DNA from 2 places in the Gordonia sp. IITR100 genome. Region 1 is predicted to be linked to the other one. Evidence: riboswitches for the same ligand, from Rfam matches in the RefSeq annotation. Region 1 holds a riboswitch; the other holds the start of a gene.
What was found. A riboswitch is a leader RNA that binds a small molecule or an ion and turns the genes downstream of it on or off. The one in region 1 is predicted to bind S-adenosylmethionine.
Positions count from the first base shown of each region.

Region 2: linked by a shared signal. The riboswitch ahead of B1818_RS04785 (bifunctional o-acetylhomoserine/o-acetylserine sulfhydrylase) and the one ahead of B1818_RS10120 (aminotransferase class V-fold PLP-dependent enzyme) in region 1 are both predicted to bind S-adenosylmethionine.

Region 1 is NZ_MVKV01000005.1:37,345-40,746, forward strand. It holds gene B1818_RS10110 (inorganic diphosphatase) at 1-231, shown strand, start outside; gene B1818_RS10115 (hypothetical protein) at 394-894, opposite strand; gene B1818_RS10120 (aminotransferase class V-fold PLP-dependent enzyme) at 891-1,817, opposite strand; SAM riboswitch class IV at 1,837-1,950, opposite strand; gene B1818_RS10125 (isochorismate synthase MenF) at 2,058-3,134, shown strand; gene B1818_RS10130 (ERCC4 domain-containing protein) at 3,185-3,402, shown strand, end outside.
Region 2 is NZ_MVKV01000002.1:204,814-208,215, reverse strand. It holds gene B1818_RS04790 (homoserine O-acetyltransferase) at 1-501, opposite strand, end outside; gene B1818_RS04785 (bifunctional o-acetylhomoserine/o-acetylserine sulfhydrylase) at 518-1,852, opposite strand; SAM riboswitch class IV at 1,915-2,035, opposite strand; gene B1818_RS04780 (PE-PPE domain-containing protein) at 2,304-3,402, shown strand, end outside.

The DNA of each region.
Region 1 (3,402 bases):
GTCCCCGCCAAGGACGTGCGCTGGGACCACATCAAGGACATCTCCGACGTGTCCGAATACGAGCTGGGACCCATCGCCCACTTCTTCGAGCACTACAAGGACCTCGAGCCGGGCAAGGAGGTCGACCCGGGCGGATGGGTCGGCCGCGACCAGGCCGAGAAGATCGCACAGGAGGCCATCGATCGCCTCGCTGCGCACCCCGACGCGGCCAACGAGCCCTCGCGCGGCTGATCTCTCCCACACACGAGACCGCCGGCACCATCATCCGAGATGGTGTCGGCGGTCTTGTCTGGTCACCAGGTGGCTTCGACTCGGCGCCTCGACCTCCACGCGCTCCTTCGTCGCTTGCTCGGCCCGGCGGCTACGCTCGGTGCCGGCTCAACCAGCAGTGGGTCAGGCCACGCGGTACCGCTGCTCGGCGAGCACCGGCAGGATCTGTTCGCGGATGCGGCGTTCGGTGGCCGCGCCGTCGATCGGGATGAGGATCACGGCGTCGGCGACCTCGGCTGCGTAGATGTCGCGGACCAGCGTGATCAGTCCGTGTGTCGTCCCGATGTAGCGGATGGTCCCCGAGCCCGTCTCCGACGACGCGTTCACCGCCGCAGCAGCGGCCGTGCGCGCCGACGCGGCGTCCGGCGCGACGGCCACCTCCACCTCGAGTGCGACCACGAAATTGGCCTGATCGTGGCTGCCGGCCCGGAGCAGGGAGCGGGCGCGCTGCGCCTCGCGGAGGGTCTCCCGCCGCACGACGATCGGAAACGTCTGTGCGAGATCGTCTCCCGCGAGCGCGATCTGGAATCCCGGACGTCCGATGCTGATCGGGGCCGTCGGGGTGGCAGTCTGTGCGGCGATCACGGTGCCGCGGTCAGCACGTGCGTCGAGTTCGATGGTCATCTATTCACCCCTGGTCGAGTTCGGTCGGTCTGTTCGGTTCGCGCCCGGAATGCATCGAGAATCCGGTCGATGTCGTCGACGGTGGTGCCCGCTCCGAAACTCGCGCGCACCGTGTCGGCCGGCGGTGCGAGGCCGTCGACGGTGTAGCCCGCGACTCCCGCGCGGTCGGTGGAATCGGTGAAGATCCGCAGCGGCGTGAAGCTGCCGATCGCGGCCAGGCCGGCGTCGAGACGTTCGGCGAGGCGGCGTTCATGCAGGCCGATCGTCTCGGGTCCGAGATCGGCGAGCACCCGACACGCCTCGGCGACCGCGATCGCCCCGGGAACGCCGTCGGCGTCCGGCGAGGCATCGACATCGGCGGCGTCGAACCAGTCACGACGACCGATGAGAACGCCGGCGCCATCCGTCCTACGACCTGGTTCACCGAACGCCAGGTAGTCGATGCCGTGGCTGACGACGGAGACGGGCCGGTGCCCGACGAGTTGCGCGGCGTCGACCAGGATGCGGGCCCCGGACCGGTGCGCGAGCGAGGCGAGCCGGCCGATCGGCAGCACCTCGCCGGTGATGTCCGATACCGCGGTCACGACCAGGAACGATGCCGGCGCCGAGGCGAGCTCGGTCTCCAGCGCGACCAAGGTGTCCTCGATGGTCTCGCAGGCCGGGACGAACCGCGCCCGGTCGCGCCCCTGCCGTGGTGCGCACCACCGCAGCAGGTCGGCGCCCTGCCCGATGTCGAGGACGACGACGTCGCCAGGAGTGATGCGCGCCGCGAGGTCGAGGGCAACGGCGGCATCGCGGGTGAAGACGACGGTGTCGTCGACCCGCGCACGGACGAACTGCCGCACCGATTCCCGGGCGGCGTCGAAGCGGACGTCGACTGCGGGCGACAGGCGACCGGCGGGTGCGGACAGGACAGCGGTCACGGCAGGAAACTCCTCAGACAATTCGCGCTTGCCGCGTCCGGTCGGTACGCGGCCGGGTCGTCACCCGGAGCACCCCACCGCGAAGGAGGGTTGCCGACCAGCGAGCCGGGGCTTGTCACTGGCACTCATGACCTACGACCAAGGGTCGTCGATCTCGCGCGGACGTGTCAATTTTCACTCAACGTGATCGGAAGTTAGGGCACACTTACCTGTAGCGTGTCAGGGGTGTCAGCGACTGATGTGTTCGTGTTGTCCCGCCCGCACGGCACCGTGCGGGGCATGGGCGCGGTCCGTGCGTTCACCGACGTCGACGCCGCCTCGGCCGCCCTGCGCGCCGGGACCGTCGACGGTCTGACCGGCGCGATCCCCTTCGACCTCGCCGAGCCCGCCGCGCTGGTGGTGCCCGAAGTCCTGCACGTCGACGCGGCGCCGCTGGCAGGCACACCACCGCTGACGCGCACCCCGGTGTCGACGACCCTGCACCCCACGGCCGACGAGCACCGCGAACGTGTCGCACACGCGGTGAAGCGGATCGTCGCCGGCGACGTCGGCAAGGTCGTACTCGCCCGCAGCGTCGACATCGTGCTCGACGCCGAGGTCGAGCCTCTGCAACTCCTCGACGCACTGGCGGGCGGCAATGCCGGACACAACGCATTCGGTGTCGATCTCGGCGCGGCCACCGGCTCGGGTTCGTGGCTGTTGGGCGCGAGTCCCGAAGTGCTGCTGCGCAAGTCGGGTTCCGTCGTCACCTGCCACCCGTACGCGGGATCGGCGCCGCGGTCACCCGACCCGGTCGTCGACCGCGCCGCTGCCGACGGATTGTTCTCCTCGGCGAAGGATCTCGCCGAGCACGCCTTCGTCGTCGACCACCTGCGAGACCGGCTGGGACACCTCTGCGACGACGTCGACGCGCCGTCGACCCCGCAATTGCAGTCGACCGGGGAGGTCTGGCATCTGGCCACCCCGATCCGCGCGCGGCTTCGGGACCCGGCGACCACTGCGCTCGATCTCGCACTCCTGCTCGGCCCCACCCCGGCGGTCTGCGGCACGCCGAGTGATGTTGCTGCGCAGATCATCCGCGAGGTCGAGGGTGAGCGCGGCTTCTATGCGGGGGCGGTCGGCTGGTGCGACGCCGCCGGCGACGGGGAGTGGATGGTCACCATCCGGTGCCTCGAACTCGAGGCCGATCGTCGCAGCCTCCGGACGTGGGCCGGCGGCGGTATCGTCGAACACTCCGACCCGCAGGGCGAACTCGAGGAGACGGCGTTCAAGCTGCGGACGGTCCTGAACGCGTTGGGCATCGCCGCACTCGACTGAGCGGATCAATTGCGGACGCGCGCGATCTTCGCCCGTTACGCTCGTCGATGATGCCCGACGACCTGATCATCGCCCGAAATCCGGAACAGGGCTCCTCACTGCCCTTTCTGGTCCGGATTCCGCTCGGCAGTGACGGGATCGTCTTGAAGGTGAGGGAGACCTGGCCGCGAACCAGCAAGGTCTATTGTCATCGCGCCGACGAATGGCCGACCACACCGCAGATCGTCGAACGTCTTCCGGTTCGGTCGGTGACGCGGCGCGGGGCGGC
Region 2 (3,402 bases), on a different contig from region 1:
GCCCATCGAACCGCCGAGAACCGCACCGACGCTGCGGATTCCGAGGCGGTCCAGCAGTGCCACCTCGGCGCGGACCTGGTCGAGCACGGTGATCTGTGGGAAGCGTGAGCCCCAGGGCCGACCGTCGGGGGCGATGGAGCCCGGACCCGTCGAGCCCTTGCATCCGCCCAGGACGTTGGCGGAGATGACGCACCATTCGTCGGTGTCGATGGCCTGTCCCGGGCCGATCAGCCCGTCCCACCATCCGGCCGAGTCGTGGTCGGCGTCGGCGGGTCCGGTGACGTGCGAGTCGCCGGTCAGTGCGTGGAGCGTGAGGATGACGTTGTCGCGGGACGGCGACAACGTCCCCCAGCGCTGGAACGCCAGGGTGACGTCGTCGATCCGTGCTCCGCTGTCGAGAGGCAACGAGCCGATGGGAATGCCGACGAGTTCCCCGTCCGGGAGGGTCTCCCAGTCGGGCTGATCAGATGCTGTCGCATTCAGGTCGATACTCACCGACAAAGCTGCCTCACCTGTTTCACTTGGCCGCCGCGAATCCCTGTTCGAGATCGGCCAAGATGTCGTCGATTCCCTCGATGCCCACGGCGAGCCGGACCAGTCCCGGGGCCACGCCCGCGGCGAGCTGCTCCTCGGGGGTGAGCTGGCTGTGTGTGGTCGAGGCGGGGTGGATGACCAGCGACCGCACATCGCCGATGTTGGCGACGTGGCTGTGCAGGCTGAGCGCGTCCACGAACTTCTTGCCGGCGTCCACTCCGCCCTGGATCTCGAAGGCGATGATCGCACCCTGACCCTTCGGGGCCAATTCCTGACCGCGCTTGTACCAGGGCGAGGACTCCAGACCCGCGTACGCCACGGACTCGACCTGCGGGTGTGCATCGAGGAAGGCGGCGACCTTCTGCGCGTTGGCGACGTGGCGCTCGATGCGCAGACTCAGCGTCTCCAGGCCCTGTGCCAACAGGAACGCGTTGAACGGGGAGATCGCCGCGCCGGTGTCACGCAACCACTGCACGCGTGCCTTGAGTGCGAAGGCGGGCGCGCCCAGGTCGGCGAAGACAGCACCGTGGTAGCTCGGGTCCGGCGTGGTGAAACCGGGGAACAGGTCCTTCCCGTCGCGCTGGACCCGCCAGTCGAAGGTGCCGCCGTCGACGATGACGCCGCCGATCGCGGTGCCGTGACCGCCGATGTACTTCGTCGCCGAGTGCACGACGATGTCGGCGCCGTGGGCCAGCGGGCTGATCAGGTACGGGGTGGCGACGGTGTTGTCGATGATGAGGGGTACGCCGTTGCGGTGCGCGACCTCCGCGATCCCCGAGATGTCGAGGATCTCGTTGTTGGGGTTGGAGATCGACTCACCGAAGAACGCGCGGGTGTTGTCCTTGACCGCGGCCTGCCACGACGCCGGATCCTCGGGGTCCTCGACGAAGCTCACCTCGACCCCGAGCTTGGGCAGTGTGTAGTGGAAGAGGTTGTACGTGCCGCCGTACAGGCGGGGGCTCGACACCACGTGCCCGCCGGTCTCGACGGCGTTGAGGATCGCGTAGGTCTCGGCGGCCTGTCCCGATGCGACGAGCAGCGCGGCGACGCCGCCCTCGAGCGCGGCGATCCGCTGCTCGACGGCATCCTGCGTGGGATTCATGATGCGTGTGTAGATGTTGCCCGGTTCGGCGAGCCCGAAGAGATTGGCCGCGTGCTGGGTGTCGTTGAAGACATACGACGTCGTCTGGTAGATCGGCAGCGCACGGGCGTTGGTCACCGCGTCCGCGGACTGCCCGACGTGGATCTGCTTCGTCTCGAAGCTCCAGTTCTCGCTGGGATCGTTGCTGTCGAGGGTGCCGTCAGGGACATCAGACATGGCGATTCATCACTTTCTACGGTCGGCAGGGCCAACTCGACCCTGTTGGGGTCCGACCTTCGGACCCGCGCTTGCCGGGGATCGCCACTGCGATCCCGCAACCCGGTCATCACCCGGAGCACCCCACCGCGGAAGGAGGGTTGCCGATCAGCCAGCCGGGGCTTCGCACTGATACTCATGACCTGGCGACAAGGATATAACACGGATGTGAGCGCCCGAGAACCGTCCCGGTCACGCCGCGCCCAACCCTTGAGAAGTGCACCGGAAGGGTGCCGGTGGCTGTCCTCCGACCGAGTGAAATCGGGTGTGGTCAGATGCGAAACCACTGGTCAAGGTAGTTAGCGACGCTCAGCGTGCTGTCGGTTCCGCGATCGCGGATCTAGAGTTCGGGACAGCCCCGGCTGCACCGGAATGCTCCGCTCAGGTGGTCCGGGTTCGCACAGGAGCGCTCATGGCCGTGATGGCTCATCTCCGGACCCGACGCGTCGCTCTGTTGGCCGCCTCGATGTCGACGTTGTCGACCCTCGCCGCATTCGGCTTCACCGGGGTGGCGGCGGCGACAGCCGGCGGGCCCTCGTGCAGCGGTGCCGTCGTGGTGGTCGGGGGGACCGTCGACGCTGAGTCGCTATTGCTCGAGGGCGTCAAGGAGCGTTACCGCGAGCAGGGCTATGAGGTGATCAACGCGCCCTACCCGGCGACCATATGGCCGCTCGGAGCGACGGGGTACGACCGCAGTACCGAACAGGGGATCGCATCGACGGCGTCGGCGATCTCGTCGTATCGAGAAGCGTGCGGGTCCGAGGCGCCGGTGGTGGTGACGGGCTATTCGCAAGGGGCGCGCATCGCTGGAGACGTGCTCGCCGGTATCGGCAACGGCCGGAAGTTCGATGTCGCGAACACGCCCGACGATCCCAGCGACGACGTCGTGATCTCCGACGTCGGGGTGTCGGGCGAGCTGTATTCGGATCCGCGGCAGGCCGGTGACAAGACCGGGCGAGGTATCGAGTTGTCGCTGATCGGGATCATCCCGGGTCTGACCATGTCGGGGTCGCGTGGTGCCGACAGTACGGACGCCGGCTTCGGGACGGTCAGCGACCGGGTCGTGTCGGTGTGCATCGAGGGCGACCCGATCTGCGACCTGCCCGATCCCGTCTACGACCCGATCGGCGCCATCGACGGCATCCTCGGCTACCAGGTCAAGCATTTCCTGTATCCAGAGGAGATGTCGGGCAACCCGCTGCAGCCGGGATACACGTGGGCGAAACGTCCGGTCGAATGTGCGGACGGCGTCTGTATGGTCGCTGCGGACTCCGCACTCGCCGAACTCGTCCAGGGCTGGGCTCGCAACCTCGGCTACCAGGGCGCCATCGGCGATTTCTTGTCCGATCGACCGACCATCGGGCTTCCGTTCGGCATCGAACTGGCGAATCTGCAGCCGGTGGTCCGGCTGGTGCAGGGCTTGCTGCCGCCACTCCCACGTCTCGGGTACGGCGCATACCTACCCGACATCTTCGTCTTCGAGGACATCCTGCAGGGCATCGTCACCGCGA